3 regions of the Streptomyces tubbatahanensis genome follow, and region 3 is predicted to be linked to each of the others. Evidence: riboswitches for the same ligand, from Rfam matches in the RefSeq annotation. Region 3 holds a riboswitch; each other region holds the start of a gene.
What was found. A riboswitch is a leader RNA that binds a small molecule or an ion and turns the genes downstream of it on or off. The one in region 3 is predicted to bind cyclic di-AMP.
Positions count from the first base shown of each region.

Region 1 (7,076 bases), 2.2 Mb from region 3:
GTCCCAGGCCGGGCGTGGCTCCCGTGTGGGATACATCTCACCCGTGACGGAGGCGGATTCGGAGGCCTCCACGGTTGCCGAGGCGCACCCGGCGACCGCCCAAGAGCCCTCGTCGGCCGCCGTCCCACCGTCGGGTGCGGGGCCGCACCCGGCCTCGCCTCCCACCGGTCGTCGACGCCGGGGGCGTACGGCCCTCGTCCTCACCGTCGCCGTCGCGGCGCTGGCCGGCGCGGGAGCGGCGGTGGTGAAGCTGAGGCCGGACGAGCCGAAGAAGCCGGACGAGACGCTCGTACACGACGCCAGCGGACGTATCAGCATGAAGATACCGGCGGAGTGGGCGGGCGAGGTGACACGTGACGGGTGGCGCCCGTCGTCGATCGGCCTGCCGGCCGACCACGCTCCCGGGATGCTCGTCGCGGAGGACGTGAAGGGCTGGAAGGACCTCACCTCGAAGACGAGCGGGGTCTTCGTCGGTCTCGGCGGCGACAGCGAGAGCGGCGAGAACAGCGAGGACAGCAAGAACAGCGACGGCAAGGGAGCCGACACCGACGGCGCGAACGGCGACGAGCGGACGAACGGCGCCCGTGCCGACGCCGGGAAGTCCGGTGACACGTTGGCGGACAAGGTCGGGGCGATCAGCCACCGCACCGCCTGCCAGGACGCGGCGAGCCGCGCGTACAAGGGCGAGAACTGGCAGGGACGCATCCGTACCTGGTCCTCCTGCGCCTCCTCGGGGATATCGCTGGAGGAGATCAGCCTGACGCCCCGGCACAAGGGGAAGCCCCCGGTGTACGTGCAGATCCGCTGCGACGAGGACTGCGTGGCCAGGACGGACAAGGTGCTGGGCAGTCTGGAGGTGAGCGGCGCCTCGGAGGGCTGAAGGCGGTCGGCCGGACATGTCAGCTGGAATGTCGGCCGGAAGTGCCCATATCTGTCCGTATTGTTCACACGTGATCCGGTCGGCAGACCCGCGGCCGGAAAAAGTTTCCCGGAACCGTGAACTTTCTCGGGGAGTCGGCCATCGAACGGTGTGTACGGCGCAAGAGCCCGGGGTGCACGCTGGTGAGGGACACACGAACGGCATCCCGGGCGGCCGAACGACCGCGAGACGCGTGACCAGGGAGTGACGGCAGCCATGACACAGCGCCAACACGTGACAGGCGAGCGGGTCGTGCACGAGACGACGGAATCCGCATCCGTTTCCGGAGGCGCCGGACACCGCCCCCGGCGCCGGGTGGCCCGCGTCGCGGCCGGAGCGACGGCGGTGCTGGCTGCGGGGGCACTGCTGGTGGGGTGCGGTGACGGCGACAAGGACGCGGGGGACGGGGCACCGAAGAAGGTCAGCGGCGAGGCGGCGCCCGCCGGGGGCGACTCCGACAAGGACAACGGAGGCGACGGCAAGGGCGGCGACCAGCACAACGGCGGCAAGGGCGAGACGGACGGCGCTGCGAAGGGCGGCTCCGACGGGTCCGATTCCGGATCGGGGGATTCCTCGGGCTCGTCCGACTCGTCCGGTTCCTCTTCGGCGGGTACGTCAGGCGCCGGCGGGACACACGCGGGCTCCGGTTCCGGCTCCCGCTGCGCCACCGGGGACCTGCGGGCCTCGTTCGGTCCGAACCACCCGGGCGCGGGCCAGGAGAACTACTCCCTCGTGTTCACGAACACGTCGGACGCCACCTGCACCGTGCGTGGCTACCCCGGCCTGGCGTTCGTCAACAGCGCGGGCGAGGAGGTCTCCATCGACCCGAACCGGACCGGCGGCCAGGTGCGGACGGTCACACTGGCGCCAGGAAAGAGCGCGTGGGCGCCGCTCTCCTACTCCAACCCCGAGATGACCGACGTCCCGACGGTGAAGCCGTCCGCGGCGAAGGTCACCCCGCCCGACGAGCACGCTTCGCTCACCGCACCGTGGTCGGGCGGCGAGGTCACCAAGAGCGGGACGGCGTCCGTCCCGAAGATCGGACCCCTGGCCCCGGGCACCGGCGGCTGAACCACACGCACGGGGCGACCGGCGCGGCTGTCCGTGACGGGATCTCCCTGACGGGATCTCCGTGACGGGATCTCCGTGCGGAGGCCAACCGCGACGGGGTGGCCGTCGGCCGGACGGCGGAGTGTCCCCTGACCACGGGACACTGCCGCGTTCGAGGGCCGGCGGGAACCGAAGGACCGCCCCGTACCGACGGACGGCGCCCGGCTCCACGGGAGGGTGCCGGGCGCCGTCCGTCCTTGCCTCACCGCCCGGGCCTCCACGGCGGCGAGGGGCCGCGTGAGGCGCCCGTTCGCCGTACGCACGGGTGCGGCATGGCCGGGCCCGTGCTACCGCTTCCGGACGCCGCGCGCGGCAGTCACCCCCCGTCACCCGACCCGACCACGCCCGAGTGGCCCGGCGTCCGCAGGCGGGCCAGATTGAGAGCGTGCAGGAGAGACGGACAGGCGGACGGACGAGCCGACGAACGGGCCGGAGACGGAGCTGGGAGGACGAGAGCGGAGCGGATCCTGCGGGCGGGTACGAGGGCGGCGTGGGGCGGCTGCGGCGCCTGGCGCGGCTGCTCCCTCCCGCGCTGTTCGCCCTGGGGCTCGTCCTGGAGCTGGCCACGCCGCCGAACGTGACCGTCTCGGCGCCTTTCGCCGCCACGCCACTGGCCGCGGCCGCACTGCTGTCGTTCCGCGCCACCGTCGTCGCCGGTGTCGCCTCCTCCGGCACCGTCGTCCTGCTGACCTGGCTGCACGACGAGGCGGGCCCCGACATCGAACCCGAGGCCCGGTCCATCACCATCGCGACCGTCTCCGCGCTCGCCGTGGGCGTCAACTACGTGCTGCGCCGCAGCGGCGAGCAGCTGGCCTCCGCCCGTGTCGTCGCCGAGGCCGTACAGCTCGCGGTCCTGCCCACGCCGCCCACCCGTGCGGGCGGTCTGGTGTTCGCCACCCGCTACCGCGCCGCACAGACGGACGCCCGCATCGGTGGCGACTTCTACGCCGTCGAGGAGACCCCGTACGGCGTACGGCTGCTTCTCGGGGACGTACGCGGCAAAGGGCTCGGCGCGGTCGAGGCCGTCGTCATCGTGGTGGGCGCTTTCCGCGAGGCGGCCGAACAGGAAGAGACCCTCGCCGACGTCGCGGCCCGCCTCGACCGCGCCCTCCAGCGGGAAGGACGGCGGCAACTGGGCACCGCACGGTTCGAGGGCTTCACCACCGCGGTACTCGCGGAGATCCCCGCCCACCCGCCCCCTCCGGGCGGCCCCGGCACGCCGCATGCGACAGCCCCGCAGAACGCCGCATCCGGCCCCGTACTGCGCCTGGTCAACCGCGGCCACCCCGGCCCCGTCCTGCTCCACCAGGGCCGCACGACGCTCCTGGAACCGGACGAACCCTCGCTCCCGCTCGGCATGACGGAGCTGGGCGTGTGGCCCGACGAGATCGACGAGGTGCCCTTCCCTGCGGGCAGCCAACTCCTCCTCTACACCGACGGCCTGTCCGAGGCCCGCAACGCCGACGGCGTCTTCTACGACCCCGCCGGACGGCTATCCCGCAGCTACTTCGCCGACCCCGAGGAACTGCTGGAAACCGTCCTCATCGACGTCGCCGACCACACGGGCGGCGAGGCGGTCGACGACATGGCACTGCTGGCTGTCGCCCACGAGACCCGGCGGAGCACGTGATCCGGCCCCACAGCGAGCGGCAATTGTGGGGAACGGCTTGGAAACACGGGTGCTGTTCTATTACCGTCCGATAACGCGGCACGGTCGTCACTGTCGTCACGGAAGACGGCACCGTGCGCCGACGCCGAATCCCGCACACGGAGCACCAGCCGGCCCAACTCACCGGCCAGGCCCCGCGGGAACCGGGGAACCACCCCTTCTCGTCAGCATGTCGGGAAGGACGGGGTGAATCGGGCGCCCCGCACGGGATGCCCGTAGGAGACCTTCCTGCTCCGAACCCGTCAGCTAACCCGGTAGGCGAGAAGGAAGGAAAGGAGAGCGCCCACCGTGGCGTCCACATCCCAGGGCCCTGCCCCCGAGGCCGTCGGGTACGGCCCGCAGCCCGGCACCGTCGGCTCCCCCGCTCCCACCCCCGCGCCGGCCGCCCCTCACGGCGGCCCCCAGCCGTACGGCGGTCCTCAGCCGTACGGTGGCCCGCTCCCGTACAGCGGCGCGCATCCGTACGGTGCTCCGCATCCGCACGGCACGTCGGGGCCGTACGACGCTCCGGGCTCGCATGGCGCTTCGGCCCCGCATGGCGCTCCGGGCCCGCATGGCGCTTCGGCCCCGCATGGCGCTCCGGGCCCGCATGGCGCTTCGGGCCCGCACGGCTCCGCGCACCCGTACGGCACTGAGCACCCCTACGGCGAGTCCAAGGCCGGCGTCAGCGAGTCCTCCGGCGGGGACGGCCCGCAGGACGAGTGGCACCGCACCGAGGAGTGGAATCCCACCGAGGAGGCCGCCCGCTCGCTGCGCGGCAAGCACCGGGTCGCCCGGCAGCGGACCGGCGGTGTGGCGCGCGGCGGGGCCGTCCTCGGCGTCGGCATGATCGCCGCCGTGGGCGCGGGCGGCATGGCCACGGCACACGACAAGGACCCCGGCTCCATATCCGTACCCGACCTCGGCGCCGCCGCCGACACCGCGCGGGACCTGACCGGCCACCTGCCCGACGCCGAGGACATCCCCGGCCTCGGGGCGTTCGTCTCCGACGACGCGGACGGCACAGACGGTGCCCAGGGAACGGACGGCGCCCAGGCGGCACACGGAGCCGACGCGGCCGAGGCGGCGGCCGGCACGGGCGGCGGCAGCGCCGGCGAGGCACTCCGGGCCCGCATCCTCGCGCAGGCCGAGCGGCACCACTCCGCGACGGACGCACAAGCCCGCGAGGACGCGGCACGCCAGGCCGCGAGCGCCGCCGCTGAGCAGGCCGCGAAGCGGGCCGCCGCCGAGGAACGCGCGCGAGCCGAGGCGCAGGACGAACGCCGGCGCGAGGCCGCGGAGGCGAAGGCCGCCGAGGCGGCGAAGGCCAAGGCGGCGGCGGAACGCCGGGCCAAGCTCGCCCGCAGCTATGTCGCGCCGGTCGCCTCCTACCAGCTGAGCGCCGGCTTCGGCCAGGCCGGCGGCAGATGGCAGAACGACCACACAGGCCAGGACTTCGCCGCCCCCAACGGCACGCCCGTCAAGGCGATCCACACCGGCACCGTCAAGGAGGCCGGCTGGGCCGGCTCGTACGGCTACCGCGTCGTCCTCGAACTGGACGACGGCACGGAACTGTGGTTCTGCCATCTCTCCTCCATGACCAAGTCGGCAGGCGACAAGGTGAGCACCGGCGACGTCATCGGCCGCGTCGGCTCCACCGGCAACTCCTCAGGACCGCACCTGCACGTCGAGGTCCGCCCGGACGGCGGCGCTCCGGTGGACCCGCTGACGTGGCTGCGCGACAAGGGCGTCACCGTCTGACCCGGCCCTGACGACGGAGCCCCCGCACGCGCCCGCGTGGCTCCCCGCGACGCCGTGGGGGCGCCTGGCAAAACTGTCGCTCCCCACAGCCGCGCGGGGGAGTCCCGCGCGCTGTGCCCGCACCGGAGGGAGACGGCGCGCTACGGTCGCGGCATGCAGATGAACGTCGGCAAGAAGATCGGTCAGCTGTCCGTCGCGCCGCTCGCACTCGGCGGCAACGTCTTCGGCTGGACCGCGGACAAGGACACGTCCTTCGCCGTGCTGGACGCCTACACCGAAGGCGGCGGCAACCACATCGACACCGCCGACGGGTACTCCTCCTGGGTGGAGGGCAACTCGGGCGGCGAGTCCGAGACGGTGATCGGCCAGTGGCTCGCGGCGCGCGGCCCCGCGGTCCGCGACGACGTCGTCGTCGCCACCAAGGTCGCCCGGCACCCCGACCGCATGGGGCTGGACCCGCAGAACATCAAGGCCGCCTGTGAGGACTCGCTGCGCCGCCTGCAGACCGACCGCATCGACCTGTACTACACGCACTTCGACGACGAGTCGGTCGAGGTCTCCGAGATCCTCCAGGCCCTGGACGACCTGGTCAAGGCCGGCAAGGTCCGCGAGATCGCGGCCTCGAACATCTCCCCCGAACGCCTGGCCGCCTCCCTCGCCTTCAGCGACCGCGAAGGCACCGCCCGGTACGTCGCACTCCAGCCGCACTACAACCTGGTCTCCCGCGACACGTACGAGGGAGAGCTCGAAACCCTCGCCCGGCGCGAGTCCCTGGCCGTGCTCCCGTACTACGCGCTGGCCGCCGGCTTCCTCACCGGCAAGTACCAGCCCGGCGAACAGCCGCCCGAGGGCGCCAGGTCAGGCCAGGCGGCCAAACTCCTGGCCACCGAGCGCGGCCAACGCGTCCTGGCAGCCCTCTCCACGGTCGCGGGCGCCCACCAGGCCCCCGAGGCCACCGTCGCCCTCGCCTGGCTCCTCGCCCAGCCCACCGTCACCTCCCCCATCGCCAGCGCCCGCACCGTCGACCAACTCCCGGCCCTCATGGCCGTCGCCGACCTCCAACTCACCCACGACGAACTCCACCTCCTCACAGACGCCTCGTCGTAAGGGGGCCCGTTCTACCGCCACCCCTCCGGGCTCGCTCCTTCGCGGGAACGCTCCGCGGCCGCTCACCGCACCGGATACCCCGCCCACCCCCGCGGAGGCAGGTAAGGGCGGCTCAGGGCCAGGGCGGCGCTGGTGGTGGGGGGGCCGGACAGGGGGTGGTTGGCGCGGAGGGAGCGGAGGAGTTGGTGTTCGCGGGCGGCGAAGTCGGGGGCCGTGGCGCCGTTGGTGGCGCGGGAGCGGAGGAGGGCGAGTGCGGTGGCGTCGTGCTGGTAGGCGGCCAGGGTGCGGGCCGCGGCGGGGCCGTGGCTGCGGCGGGCCATCGCGCGGGCCATCGAGCGGGCCCGCATGGACGAGAGCGACCAGGGCTCCGGCTCGCTGAACCAGCCGGCGGCCGCGTACGCGGGCAGCGTCTCGCGGACGATCCGCAACTCGTGCAGGCGTGACCAGACGGCCAGCCACGTCAGGGCGCCGAACACCGGGAGCATGAAGAGGCCGTACACGGCGAGGAACGTGTAGTTGGCGAAGGACGCC
Region 1 covers NZ_CP093846.1:3,668,799-3,675,874, reverse strand. Annotated here, with positions in the region: gene MMF93_RS33505 (serine/threonine-protein kinase) at 1-880, shown strand, start outside; gene MMF93_RS15690 (DUF4232 domain-containing protein) at 1,136-1,990, shown strand; gene MMF93_RS15685 (PP2C family protein-serine/threonine phosphatase) at 2,520-3,659, shown strand; cyclic di-AMP (ydaO/yuaA leader) riboswitch at 3,814-3,973, shown strand; gene MMF93_RS15680 (M23 family metallopeptidase) at 3,987-5,438, shown strand; gene MMF93_RS15675 (aldo/keto reductase) at 5,592-6,545, shown strand; gene MMF93_RS15670 (PrsW family intramembrane metalloprotease) at 6,608-7,076, opposite strand, start outside.
Region 1: another riboswitch for cyclic di-AMP. It lies ahead of MMF93_RS15680 (M23 family metallopeptidase); the one in region 3 lies ahead of MMF93_RS25340 (M23 family metallopeptidase).

Region 2 (7,076 bases), 3.6 Mb from region 3:
GAGCGGCGTGAACGGGGCGGGCGGCGTGAGCGGCGTGAGCGGGGTGGGCGGCGGGAGCGGGGCGGGCGGTGTGAGCGGGGCGGGCGGCTCGCCACCGCTGACCCTGCCGGCACACGACCGTGCGCTGAGCCCGTACACCGGCTACACCCGCGCCCACTGGGAAGCGGTGGCCGACGGCCTGCTGCGGGCCGCCCGGCGGTGGGCCACACCCCGCGGCGCGCTGCTCCACCTGCCGGGGCGCGCCTCCGTGTCGGGAACGCGTTCGGACGGTCTCGAAGGGTACGCGCGCACGTTCCTGGCCGCCGCGTTCCGTGTCGCGGGCGCGGGCGGCCGCGACCCGGCGAACCTGCTGGAGCGGTACGCCGACGGGCTGCGCGCCGGGACCCGCACCCCGGGGCACGGGGACGCCGAGTCGTGGCCCGAGGTGCTGGACCACACGGTCGCCGGACAGCCGATGGTGGAGGCGGCGTCGGTGGCACTGGCGCTGCGGCTGACCAAGCCGTGGCTGTGGGACCGGCTGGAGGAACCCGCACGGGACAGCGCCGAGGCCTGGCTGCGGGGCGCGCTGCGGCGCTCTCCCGCGCCGAACAACTGGTACCTCTTCCCGCTCTCGGTGGCCGGGTTCCTCGACGCGGCCGGGCGCGGGGACGCCGAGACGCAGACGGCGATCGAGCGGGGGCTGGACCTGCTGGAGGGCTGGTGGCGGGGCGAGGGGTGGTACGCCGACGGCGACGGGCGCGCCTTCGACCACTACAACGGCTGGGCCCTGCACCTGTACCCCCTGCTGCACGCACACCTGGCCGGCGAGGAGGACCTTGCGGCGCGGTACGGGGCACGGCTGCGCGCGCACCTGGCGAGCTTCGCGCTGCTGTTCGGCGGCGACGGCGCCCCTGTCCACTTCGGCCGCTCCCTCACCTACCGGTTCGCGGCGGGGACCGCCGTCGGCCTCGGCGCGCTGACCGGGCACACGCCACTGGCGCCCGGTGTCTCGCGCCGCCTGCTGAGCGGAACACTGCGCTACTTCCTGGACCGGGGGGCGCTCGACGCGGACGGGCTGCTGTCGCTCGGCTGGCACGGCGCGCACGCCCCCACCGTGCAGCACTACTCGGGCCCGGCCTCCCCCTACTGGGCGTCGAAGTGCTTCGTCGCGCTGCTGGTGCCCCCCGAGGACCCGCTGTGGACGGCCGTCGAGGAGGCCGCGCCGAGCGAGGGTCCCGACCGCGCGCTGGCGGTGGCGGCGCCGGGCTTCCTCATCCAGTCGACCGGCGGGGACGGGCTCGTGCGGCTGCACAACCACGGCAGCGACAACGTGCACCCGGACGAGGGGGAGGCGCACGAGCGGGAGGATCCGCTCTACGCGCGGTTCGCGTACTCGACCAGGACCGGGCCGACCGCGCGCGACAACCCGCCCGACAACCACCTGGCGCTCGCCCTCCCCTCCAGGCCCGGGCGGTGGAGCGCCCGCAGACGCATCCATCCGCTGGGGGCGGGCTCGGCGGCGGACGGCGGCTGGGGCTGGGCGGCGTCCTGGCACCGCCCCGCCTTCCCCGCGGACGTACCCCGGGTGCCGGGGCTGCGGGTGGAGAGCGTGACGGTCGTACGCGGCAGCTGGGAGGTGCGGGCACACCGCGTCCTGGGCGCCCCCGCCGGTACCCGCCTGCGGCTGACGGGCTGGGCGGCCGGTGACGAGGTCGCCTCGGCGCTGCTGCCCGCGCACGGGCTGGAGACGGTGGAGCCGCTGCCCGCTCCGCACGGCACGGCGTACGCGCGGTGGCTGCGGGTCCCGGCGCTGGAGGGCGAGGTGACGGGCGCTGGGGTGTGTGTGGCGCTGGTGTCGCTGGGCGTGGGCACCGCCCGGACCCCGGCGCCCGACGTCTCGGTCGCGGACACCACGGTGACGCTCAGGTGGGGGCCCGGGACAGACAGGTCCGTCCCGACGAGGATCAGGATCGGATTCGACCCACCGGCGGCCGAGGCCGCTCAGACGGCTGCCGGGGCCGGATGACCGGCCCGCAGCCCGCATGCCGACTGCCCGCCACCCCGGGGGAAGGTGGCGGGCAGTCGGGGTACGGGTCCGCACGGGCCGTACGGACCCGTACGGACCCGTACGGATCAGCGGGGATCAGCGGGGATCAGTACGGCCGGTACGGCTCGGTACGGTCGGTGCGGCTCAGTACGGGCCGTTGACGTTGTCGATCGAACCGTACTGGTCGGCCGCGTAGTTGCACGCGGCGACGATGTTGGCGACCGGGTCGCGCAGGTCGTTCGCGGTGCCCTCGACGTGGTAGGCGTCGAACGTGGGCTGGATGACCTGGAGCAGGCCGATCGACGGCGTGCCGTTCTGGGCGTTGATGTCCCAGTTGTTGGCGATGTCCGGGTTGCCGCCGGACTCCCGCATGATGTTGCGGTGAATGCCCTCGTAGGTGCCCGGGATGCCGTGCTGCTTCATGACACCCAGCGCCTCGTTGATCCAGCCGTCCAGGTTGTCCGACTGGGTCGTGTGGACCTCACCGGAGGGCTGGGCGGGGGTCTGGCCGGCGCCCTGGGTCTCCTCGCCCCCGCTCTCGTCCTGCTTCGCGTCGGCGGACGCGGACAGGCTCAGCTCCTGACCGGGGCGGATCAGGTTCGGGTCGTCGCCGATGGTCTGCCGGTTGGCCTCGTAGACGGCCTTCCAGCCGCCCTCGACGTCGTGGGTGGTGGCGATGCGGTACAGGGTGTCGCCGCCCGCGACGGTGTACTCCTGCGAGGCCTCGGACTTCTGCTCGCTCTGCACCTGCTGGGTCGCGGCGGAAGGCGCCTGGGCGTGCGCGGCGGCCGGAGCCGGCGCGGCGCTGGCGCTGCCCGCGGTCAGCAGCGGAGCCGCAATTCCCGCACCGCTCGCGGCGAGCACGAGAGAAATCCGGGAAAGGCGACGGGTGTGGAAGGTGTGACGCACGCGGCCATGAAGGTCACGGAACATGGGGGTGTCCTCTCCTGGCGCCTGCGAGGTGAGCTGTCGGATTCGGGCTGGAGTTGCCCGGCCATTTCCGCGCACCGAGTACGCGGAGCTGACTTCACCCCAAGCCGGGCCGCGGTGTGCGGCACGGCACTTACCTGGGTCCCCCGCTCCTGCCGAAAAGGGTCTGGTGAGCATTCCACCGGCCGGGCGGCAGGATTCGGCGCCCCGGTAGTGGATCTCCCGACGGGCGTGGTTGTCGGAAGCGAGGACACGGAAACACAGCGAATTCGTTTTGAACAAGACGATCAGTGGGAATTACTAAAAAGCCTAGTAATTGATCAACGAATTTCTCCACGCTGCGCTGTCGATCATTTTCTCAGCGTGAAATGGGGTCGTGCGCCGATTTCTTCGAAATGGCCCTGCACGTAAGGTTCTTGACGCCCTGAGGCACTTCGTGGCGCCACTCGGGGACGTAGCGGTGTGATTCGCGACACGAAGACCACAGAAACCGGGCAAAACGCCCCTAGTAGGCCATGGCGGGCCTTGTGACCATAAGTTGAGGGATTACCCGGCGGTGGCGCAGGCGACGCGGACAGCGCGGGGGAAAGCGGCGGGCTCCTCCGCGGAGCCCGCACAACAGAGCCCCCTCACGTGAGCCAAGGCGCACGTGAGGGGGCCGGCGGGATCGGCCGTCGCCTACCCCGCGTCCTCGTCGGAGCCCCGGCCGCGGTCGTGCCAGCGCGGGTCCTGCTCCCACTCGGAGGTGCGCTCCCGCGCCGTCTCCAACGCGCGTTCCGCCTCCTCGCGGCTGGCGTAGGGGCCCATCCGGTTCTTGCCCGGGGACTGCGGCCCCTCCTCCACCGTGCCGTTGTCGACGTTGAAGAACCACTCACCGGGCCTGCCGACCGTCTTGCGCTTGAACAAAGCCATGGGTCCATCGTCGCGCACGGGAGGGCCTGATCTCAGTGGACAGGCCCGATTAGACTCGCGGACATGTCTGGCCAGTCACTCCTCGTCCCCGGCACGCTCTCCCCGCCCCGGGGCGTACCCACCTCGATCCCGCGCCCCGAGTACGTCGGCAAACCCGCGCCCACCCCGTACGACGGGCCCCACGTGCAGGACGCCGAGACGGTCGAGAAGATGCGCGTCGCCGGACGGATCGCGGCGCGCGCCATGGAAGAGGCCGCCAAGCACATCGCACCCGGCGTCACCACCGACAAACTGGACGAGGTGGCGCACGCGTACATGGTCGACCACGGCGCCTACCCCTCCACGCTGGGCTACCGCTCCTTCCCCAAGTCGCTGTGCACCTCGGTCAACGAGGTGATCTGCCACGGCATCCCCGACTCCACGGTGCTGCGCGACGGCGACATCGTGAACCTCGACGTGACCGCCTACCTGGACGGCGTCCACGGCGACAACAACGCCACCTACCTGTGCGGCGAGGTCGACGAGGAGTCCCGCGCCCTGGTCGAGCGGACGCGGGAGTCGCTGAACCGCGCGATCAAGGCCGTCAAACCGGGCCGCCAGCTCAACATCATCGGCCGCGTCATCGAGTCCTACGCCAAGCGCTTCGGCTACGGCGTCGTCCGCGACTTCACCGGGCACGGCATCAACAGCTCCTTCCACTCCGGGCTGATCGTCCCGCACTACGACGACCCCCGCGCGACGACGGTCATCCGCCCCGGCATGACCTTCACCATCGAGCCGATGCTCACGCTGGGCACCCACGAGTGGGACATGTGGGAGGACGGCTGGACGGTCGTCACCAAGGACCGCAGGCGCACCGCGCAGTTCGAACACACGCTGGTCGTCACGGAGACGGGCGCGGACATTCTGACGCTTCCGTAGAGCGCGCCCCGGCGCACTCCGGCGCGCTCCGGCGCGCTCCCGCAGGGCGCGCTCCGGCGCATTCCCGCTCGGACAGCGGGGTACGGGTTTCCCGACAGGGTGTCGGCAACTGCTTGACTTAGGTAAGCCTAAGTAGCAGGATCGCTCCCTGTCGGCGCACCCATGCCCGACGCCGTCCACCCACGGGAGCCAGCTGTGTCCTCCGCCCCCTCGCCCGCGACGGACTTCTCCACCCTCATCCGCACCGCCTCGCAGGAACTGCACACCGAGGCCAACACCTCGACCTTCATGAGCGACATGCTCGGCGGCGGGCTGGGCGTGGCCGCGTACACCCGCTACACCGAACAGCTCTGGTTCATCTACAGCGCACTGGAAAACGCCGCCCCTGCGCTGGCCGACGACCCGGTGGCCGGACCCTTCCTCCGCGACGAACTCCGCCGGCTGCCCGCGCTGGAACGCGACCTGTCACACCTGCACGGAGGCGACACGGCCTGGCGCCGGACCCTCTCGCCCCTCCCGGCCACCGCCGCCTACGCCGACCGCATCGCCGAGGTCGCCCGCGAGTGGCCCGGCGGCTACGTCGCCCACCACTACACCCGCTACCTCGGCGACCTCTCCGGCGGCCAGGTCGTCCGCGCCACCGCCGAGAAAACCTGGGGGTTCGCACACAAGGGCGACGGCGTCCGCTTCTACGTCTTCGACGCCCTCGACAACCCCGCCGCGTTCAAACGCGCGTACCGCGCGCTGCTGGACGCGCTCCCCTGCGACGAACTGGAACAGCACCGCATCGTCGACGAGTGCAAGCACGCCTTCACCCTCAACGTGGCCGTCTTCCGCGAGCTGAGCACCCGCTTCCCCCTGTCCGCCTGAATCCCGTCCTCCGCCTGGACCCCGCCCTCACGGGAGGGCTGCCCGCTCACCGCGCGGTGCAGCCCTCCTTCTTCTGCTCTCCCGGAACGAATTCCTTGATGAACCGGGCCCCGGCCGCGCGGCGCTCCTTCACGTCCTCGGGGTTGTCCGTCTGGAACGGGAAATGGAAGACGAGCGCCTCGGCCTCTCCCCCGCACTCCGCGGCCGCCGAGACCGTGTCGTCGCTGACCGTCGCCCAACCGGAGAAGGGCAGGTCCTCGATCTCCTCCACGTCGTCATTGTGCTCGGGATTGTCCTTGCCCCGCCGGAGCTTCGGCAGATGGTGCGACTCGGACACCTTCACGTACAGCGCGCCCTTGCCGTCCACGTCGACGTCACAGTTCACGAAATGGCGGTCCCGGAAAGGACGCCTCTCCCGCTCCTGCTCCACCTTGTCCCCGTCCGGCAGCAGTGGCTCCACCACGTCCTCGGACATCCGCACCCCGCAGATCTCCTCCGGCACGGCGTAGTCCCTCCCACCGGCACAGCCGGAGAGAGCGAGCAGCGCGGCGGCGACAGCGGTGGCGCACGCTGTCGGCCGGCGAGCCAGATGGGTGACGGTCATTTCCGCGAGCACCACGCGCTACGACGCGGTGCAGCCCTCCTTCTTCTTTTCTCCCTGGACGAATTCCTTCGCGAACCGGAGGGTGGTGTCGCGAGTGGCCTTCGTGCCTTCTGCTTCCTTGGCGAAGGAGAAGCGGAAGGAGAGGGAGTCGGCCGCTTTCGTGCCGCACGGGGTGGACAGATGGAGACGGCTGTCTCCCTGTACGGCCCAGTGGGTTCCGCTCATGTGGATGTTCCGGGCGTGCTCCAGTGATTCCAGGGAGCTGTGCCGGTCGTCCTCGGTGAGCGGTTTGTCCAGCTCGGTGATGTCGACGCTCACGGCGAGCGGACCGTCGACGACGGCTGTCTGGCAGCCGGTCACGGTTCCGTCGTCGTCGATCAGGCGCCGGGACTGGTGCAGCTTCTCCCCGTCCGGGAGCAGCGGCTCGACCGCGCTGCTGGGCATCGGCACGTCGCAGATCCGGTCGGGGACGGCGTACTCGCGTCCCCCGCCGGAGCAGCCGACGAGGGAGAGAAGGCCCGCGGCGGCGAGTGCCAGCGCTGCGGTCTTTCGTGGGGTGGGCGTGTTCACTGGTCTCCCGAATCCTCCCGGGCGTTGGCCTTGCCGTCGTTCGCCGCAGCGTCGATCTTGGACCAGGATCCGTGGTCCTCGGAGTATCCGTCGTTCTGGCGCGCCCAGTCGGAGTTCGTGCGGTACCACTCGTCCTTGAGCCCCTGCAACCGCTGCTGCTGGAGCTCGGCGACGTCCTTGTTGTCGCCCGAGACGCCCGCCTCGATGCGGGCGGTCTCGTCCTCGACGAGCATCTTGCTGAGG
Region 2 covers NZ_CP093846.1:2,236,896-2,243,971, forward strand. Annotated here, with positions in the region: gene MMF93_RS09595 (hydroxyacid dehydrogenase) at 1-2, shown strand, start outside; gene MMF93_RS09600 (DUF2264 domain-containing protein) at 71-2,005, shown strand; gene MMF93_RS09605 (LysM peptidoglycan-binding domain-containing protein) at 2,171-2,959, opposite strand; cyclic di-AMP (ydaO/yuaA leader) riboswitch at 2,964-3,138, opposite strand; gene MMF93_RS09610 (hypothetical protein) at 3,635-3,868, opposite strand; gene map (type I methionyl aminopeptidase) at 3,932-4,789, shown strand; gene MMF93_RS09620 (biliverdin-producing heme oxygenase) at 4,952-5,659, shown strand; gene MMF93_RS09625 (hypothetical protein) at 5,706-6,263, opposite strand; gene MMF93_RS09630 (hypothetical protein) at 6,282-6,833, opposite strand; gene MMF93_RS09635 (hypothetical protein) at 6,830-7,076, opposite strand, start outside.
Region 2: another riboswitch for cyclic di-AMP. It lies ahead of MMF93_RS09605 (LysM peptidoglycan-binding domain-containing protein); the one in region 3 lies ahead of MMF93_RS25340 (M23 family metallopeptidase).

Region 3 (7,076 bases):
CGGTCCTCTTCGGTGACCCGCAGCTCGCGCTGACGGCGGTGGGCCGGGTCCTGGAGGTCACGCGCGAGGAGGTGCGCGAGATCGCCGCACAGCGGCTGCGCCCCGACAACCGTGCCGTGCTGGTCTACGAGCCACTGGCGAGCGAGGCCGAGGAGAACGAGGAGAGCGGGCAGTGAGCGAGACCCCACAGACGCCGGCGGGCACCGCGCCGGGCGCGGGCACGACCATGGACTTCCACCCCCAGCCCGCCGGCGGCACACCGAAGCCGTGGGCGTTTCCCACACCGCGGCGCGACGTGCTGCCCAACGGGCTGACGGTGCTGCGCTGCCACCGTCCTGGCCAGCAGGTCGTGGCCGTCGAGGTGAACCTGATGGCGCCGCTGGACGCGGAGCCCGAGGGGCTCGACGGTGTCGCCACCCTGATGGCCCGCGCGCTGAGCGAGGGCACCGACAAGCACACGGCCGAGGAGTTCGCCGCCGAGCTGGAGCGCTGCGGCGCCACGCTGGACGCGCACGCCGACCACCCGGGCGTGCGGGTCTCCCTGGAAGTGCCGGTCTCCCGGCTGCGCAAGGCGCTGGGGCTGCTGGCCGACGCGCTGCGCGCCCCGGCCTTCCCCGACGGCGAGGTGGAGCGGCTGGTCGCCAACCGGCTGGACGAGATCCCGCACGAGCTGGCCAACCCGGCCCGCCGTGCCGCCAAGGAGCTGTCGAAGGAGCTCTTCCCCGCCACGTCGCGGATGTCGCGGCCGCGGCAGGGCACCGAGGAGACGGTGAGCCGTATCGACGCGGCGGCCGTCCGCGCCTTCTACGAGGCCCATGTGCGTCCCGTAACGGCGACGGTCGTGGTGGTCGGCGATCTGGAGGGCGTGGATCTGGACGAGGCGCTGACCGAGACGCTCGGCGCCTGGACCGGTACGGCAGCCGAGGCCCGCGCGATGCCGCCGATCTCCGCGGACGACACCGGCCGCGTCGTCATCGTGGACCGCCCGGGCGCGGTGCAGACGCAGCTGCTGATCGGGCGCGTCGGCCCCGACCGGCACGACCGGGTGTGGCCGGCGCAGCTGCTGGGCGTCTACTGCCTGGGCGGCACCCTCACCTCCCGGCTCGACCGGGTGCTGCGCGAGGAGAAGGGCTACACCTACGGGGTGCGGGCCTTCGGGCAGGTGCTGCGTTCGGCCGAGGACGGCAGCGGGGCCGCCATGCTGGCCATCAGCGGTTCGGTCGCCACGGATGTCACGGGGCCCGCGCTGGCCGACCTGTGGCAGGTGTTGCGAGTGCTGGCGGCCGAGGGGCTGACGGACGAGGAGCGGGACGTGGCGGTGCGCAACCTGGTGGGTGTCGCCCCGCTGCGCTACGAGACGGCGGCCGCGGTGGCCGGGACGCTCGCCGACCAGGTGGAGCAGTACCTGCCGGACGACTACCAGGCGCGGGTGTACGCGCAGCTGGCCGAGACCGGCACGGTGGAGGCCACGGCCGCCGCGGTCAGCGCGCTGCCGGCTGACCGGCTGGTGACGGTGCTCGTCGGTGACGCGTCCCAGATCGCCGACCCGGTGCGGGAGTTGGGGATCGGCGAGGTCAAGGTGGTCTCCGGCTCCTGACGTCCCCGTTCCGGGACGCGGCGGCAGGGGAAAGTGGGGCCCGGGAGGAGGAATCGCTCCTTCCGGGCCCTTCGTGATGTCCGTTTCTGTTGCGGTTGTGGCGAGTTGGAGTGTGGCGAAGATGACAAAGCCAGGGATTCGTTTGCCGCTCGGAGTTGGCGCCGTCTAGCGTCGTGGCCGCTGTCCGTCAGAAGTGACCGCACCCGCGGCCGACGGACGGTGATCGCCGAATCCCCGAGGGGAACTGCCCGAGGGGGACCGGGGACCCACCTTGTCCCATGGGGTGAATCGGACGGCCTCGAAAAGAGGCGGTCCGTAGGAGACCTTCCTGCTCCGAACCCGTCAGCTAACCCGGTAGGCGAGAAGGAAGGAAAGGAGTACGCCTCCGTATGGCGTTCACCCGTGCCACCGGGAAGCACAGGCGCCCGAGTAAGACCCGCAGGGCCACGGCGGGAGCGGCGGGCATAGCCGGCCTCGCCACCGTGGGTGTTGTGGGCTCCATCGCCTCTCCCGCGTTCGCCGCCGGCGGCGGGCAGGGCCAGAACAATCTGCAGCAGAGCCCTCAGCTGCGTGAGGCTCTCGCCGCTCCCATCTCGGACACCCTGGACGAGCAGGCGTACGACCAGGCGCTGCGGGCCGAGCAGGCGAAGGCCGAGTCCGAGGCCAAGGAGGAGGCCGCCAAGGCGAAGGCCGAGGCGAAGCGGAAGGCCGACGAGGCCAAGCGCAAGGCCGCCGCCGAGAAGGCGCAGAAGGAACACGAGGCCAAGGTCAGGGCCGCACGGGCCGCGGAGCGCGCGAAGCTCAACGCCTACGTGCTGCCGGTCGAGGGTTCCTACGTCTCCACGGGCTACCAGCAGGGCGGCGGCATGTGGTCGTCCGGCAGCCACACCGGGATCGACTTCCACGCCGGCATGAACACCCCGGTCCACTCCGTGGCCGCCGGTGAGGTCGTGGAGGCCGGCAACGGCGGTGCCTACGGCAACAACATCGTCATCAAGCACAAGGACGGCACGTACACGCAGTACGGCCACCTGAACTCGATCGGTGTCTCGGTCGGCCAGAGCGTGAAGTCGGGCCAGCAGATCGCCCTCTCGGGTTCGACCGGCAACTCCTCGGGTCCGCACCTGCACTTCGAGGCCCGTTCGGGCCCGGAGTACGGCTCGGACATCGACCCGGTCGCCTATCTGCGCCAGCACGGCCTCAAGGTCTGACGCCTGCACGGCTTCAGGGTCTGACGCCTGCGCGGCGCACTCGCGGGTATGCGACGAGCCCCCGGCCCAGCGGGCCGGGGGCTCGTGCGCGTCGCGTTCCGCGTCCGTGGGCCCCCACCGACCGCGGACGCGCGGCGGGGGGTGTTCAGACCGTCTCCGGAAGCTCCTCCAGCCCCTCGGAGACCAGCTTCGCGAGCCGGTCGAGGGCCGCCTCGGCGTCGTCCGCCTCGGAGGCCAGGACGATCTCCTCGCCGCCCTCGGCGCCCAGGCCGAGCACGCCGAGCATGGAGGCCGCGTTGACGGGGTTGCCCTCGGCCTTCCGCACGGTGACCGGAACGCCGGCGGCCGAGGCGGCACGGACGAAGATGGAGGCGGGGCGGGCGTGCAGCCCCTCGGCCCAGCCGACGGTGACGCGGCGCTCAACCATGGTGTTGCCCTTCGAGTCGGTGAGGTTGTCTAGACCAGTCTCGCACGGCGGCCTACGCGCACCGCACGGTCGTCTGTGTAGTACCGCGACCATACGACGCACCGCGCGAGCGCTCCGTGAGCCCGCTCACCGCCGTACGCTGAGCGCATGCCGAGCCCCGAGGAGCGCGCCTACCCGACCCACTGGGAAGCGGACATCGTCCTGCGTGACGGCGGTACGGCGCAGGTACGCCCGATCACCCCCGACGACGCGGAACGCCTGGTCAGCTTCTACGAGCAGGTCTCCGACGAGTCGAAGTACTACCGGTTCTTCGCCCCCTACCCGCGGCTGTCCGACCGGGACGTGCGCCGCTTCACGCACCACGACTACGTCGACCGGGTCGGCCTGGCAGTGACCATCCGCGGGGAGTTCATCGCGACCGTCCGCTACGACCGCATCGACCCGCACGGCCGCCCCGCAAGCGAACCCGCCGACGAGGCCGAGGTCGCCTTCCTGGTCCGCGACGACCAGCAGGGCAGGGGAGTGGCCTCCGCGCTCCTCGAACACATCGGGGCCGTCGCCAGGGAACGCGGCATCCGCCGCTTCGCCGCCGAGGTACTGCCCGCCAACAACAAAATGATCAAGGTGTTCACGGACGCCGGATACTCCCAGAAGCGCAGCTTCGAGGACGGCTCCGTCCACCTCACCCTCGACCTGGAGCCCACCGAGCGCTCCCTGGCCGTGATGCAGGCCCGCGAACAGCGCGCCGAGGCACGCTCCGTCGCCCGGCTGCTGGCCCCCGGCGCGGTCGTCGTCATCGGTGCCAGCCGCAGCCCCGGCGGCGCCGGGCGCGCGGCCCTGGGCAGCCTGAGCGCGGGCGGCTTCACCGGGCGCCTGTACGCCGTCAACCACGCCCTCGCCCCCGAAGGCCCCGCGGAACTGGCCGGAGTGCCCGCCTACACCTCCGTGCGGCACCTGCCCGAGCGCGTCGACCTGGCCGTCCTCGCCGTCCCCGCCCAGCAGCTCGAACGCGTGATCAGGGAGTGCGGGCAGGCTGCGCTCCAAGGGCTCGTCGTGCTCTCCGAGGGCGTCGGCCGCGACGAGCAGCGCGCCCTGGTGCGGCTCGCCCGCTCCTACGGCATGCGGCTCATCGGTCCCGGCGCGCTCGGCCTCATCAACACCTCGCCCGACGTGCGGCTGAACGCGACGCCCTCCATCCGGATGCCCGCGCGGGGCCGCATCGGCGTCTTCACCCAGTCGGGAGCCATCGGCATCGCCCTCCTCGACGGGCTCGACCGGCGCGGCATCGGCCCCTCCTCCTTCGTCTCCGCCGGCAACCGCGCCGACGTCTCCGGCAACGACCTGCTCCAGCACTGGGACGAGGACCCCGACACCGACGTCGCCTTGATGTACCTGGAGTCGATCGGCAACCCGCGCAAGTTCACCCGCCTCGCGCGGCGCACCGCGGCCCGCAAGCCCCTCGTCGTCGTCAAGGGCGCCCGGCAGCGCGGCAGCGCGCCCCCGCCGGGACACGCCGCGCCGGCCTCCCGAACGCCGGACGCGACCGTCCAGGCCCTGCTGCGCCAGGCAGGTGTGCTGATGGTCGACAGCTTCACCGAGCTGATCGACACCGGAGTGCTCCTCGCCGACCAGCCGCCGCCCGCGGGCCCGCACGTCGGCATCGTCGGCAACACCGACGCGATGAGCCTGCTGACCTACGACGCCTGCCTCAACGACGGCCTCCGCCCCCGCCCCGTGGTGGCGCTGCCCGGCGGCGCGGGCCCCGGCGACTTCGGCCGGGCGCTGCGCGAGGCGCTCACGGACGCGGCCACCGACGCGGTGCTGCTCACCGTCGTGCCCACCGTCCCCGCCGAGCTGCCGGGCCGCACCGGAACCCACCAGCCGGACACCCCGCCCGACGGCCACATCGAGGCCCTCGCCGACGCGCTGCGCGAGGCGGCGGACGGCGTCTCCGCGCACGAGGGCGCACCGCGCAAACCCGTCGCCGTCGTGCACCTGGCGATGGAAGGGCTGCAAAAAGCGCTCGCCGCGCGCGGCCTGCCCTCCTACCCGACACCCGAACGCGCGTCCCGCGCCCTGGCCGAGGCGGTGCGCCACTCCCGGTGGCGGGCCGAGTCGGGGGCGCCGGGCAAGGTGCCCGACCTCGACGCCGAGGAGTCCGCCGCCGCGCGGCTGCTCGCCCGCGCGACGCCACCGGCGCCCGACCGCGGGCGCGCCCTCACCGACGAGGAGACCTCCCGGCTGCTGCGCTGCTACGGCATCCACGTGCGGCCCGCGCTGACCGCACCCGACGCCGACGCGGCTGCCCGGGCGGCCGACCGCCTCGGCTACCCGGTCGCCCTCAAGACCACGGCTCCGCACCTGCGCCACCGCGCCGACCTGGGAGGGGTGCGGCTGGACATCGCGGGGGAGGCCGGGCTGCGGCGCGCCTACCAGGAGCTGACCGAGGCGCTGGGCGCCCCCGACCAGCTGCGCCCTGTCGTCCAGGCGATGGCCCCGCGCGGCGTCGGCACCGTCATCCGGGGGACCCTCGATCCGGCCATCGGCGCCGTGCTCTCCTTCGGCCTGGCGGGCACCGCCTCCGACCTGCTGGAGGACACCGCGCACCGGCTGGTGCCGGTCACCGACAAGGAGGCCGCCGCTCTGGTGCGCGGCATCCGCTCGGCGCCGCTGCTGTTCGGCTGGCGCGGTGCCGAACCCTCCGACACGGCCGCGCTGGAGGAGGTGCTACTGCGCGTCTCCCTGCTGATGGACGACCATCCCCAGGTGCTGGCCGTGGAACTCGATCCGGTCGTGGTCGCTCCTCGGGGCGTGACGGTGCTGGGCGCCGCGGTCCGCGTGGCCGACCCTGGGCTCCGTCCCGACCTGGGGGCGCGCAGGCTCCCGGCGTACTGACCGGCCCCGGGGCGTGCGCGCGGGGGGGAACGGGCGGGTCTGCGCCGCCGTACGGCCCCGTAGGATGGCTGTCATGGCGAAGACCGGTACGACGACCCAGGGGCTGCGCGAGGCGATCGAGCGCAGCGGTTACTACCCGGCTCTCGTGGCCGAGGCCGTCGAGGCGGCGGTGGGCGGCGAGCCCGTGGCCTCCTATCTTGTGCATCAGGAGACCACGTTCGACTCGAACGAGGTGCGCCGTCACGTCACGGTGCTGGTGCTCACCCGCACCCGCTTCCTCGTCAGCCACACCGACGAGCAGGCCGCGGACGGCACCTCTCCGTCGCCCTACGCGACGACGTCGACCGAGTCCGTGAAGCTGGAGCGGATCTCCTCCGTCGTGCTCTCCCGCGTCGTGGCCAACCCCGAGTCCTACACCCCCGGCACCCTGCCCCGCGAGGTGGTGCTGACCATCGGCTGGGGCGCTGTCTCCCGTCTCGACATGGAGCCCGCCACCTGCGGCGACCCCAACTGCGAGGCGGACCACGGCTACACGGGCTCGGCCACGGCCGACGACCTCTCGCTGCGCGTCAGCGAGGCGGGAGACGGCCCCGACACCGTCCGCCAGACCCTCGCCTTCGCGCAGGCGCTGTCCGAGGCCACCGCCGGTACCCCGAGCACCCGGGTCGGACCCTCCCAGTGACACCCGAGAGCACCCCCCACCCCTACCCCGCGGCACCGCACGACGCCGTGCCGACGGACGCACCGCTGGACCCTCGTACGGCCCCCGTGCCCCGCTACGGCGCAGGCTCCCTCGCCGACCTGCTGCCCTCCGTCGCGGCAGGGCTGGGCGTCCCCGGCATGAGCGCGGGACTGCCGCTGGAGCCCGCCGACCGTGCCTGCGTCTTCCTGGTGGACGGCATGGGCTGGGAGGCGCTCAGGGCGCACCCCGAGCAGGCCCCCTTCC
Region 3 covers NZ_CP093846.1:5,874,989-5,882,064, forward strand. Annotated here, with positions in the region: gene MMF93_RS25330 (M16 family metallopeptidase) at 1-176, shown strand, start outside; gene MMF93_RS25335 (M16 family metallopeptidase) at 227-1,597, shown strand; cyclic di-AMP (ydaO/yuaA leader) riboswitch at 1,812-1,973, shown strand; gene MMF93_RS25340 (M23 family metallopeptidase) at 1,987-2,808, shown strand; gene MMF93_RS25345 (HPr family phosphocarrier protein) at 2,954-3,235, opposite strand; gene MMF93_RS25350 (bifunctional acetate--CoA ligase family protein/GNAT family N-acetyltransferase) at 3,383-6,130, shown strand; gene MMF93_RS25355 (DUF5998 family protein) at 6,204-6,812, shown strand; gene MMF93_RS25360 (alkaline phosphatase family protein) at 6,809-7,076, shown strand, end outside.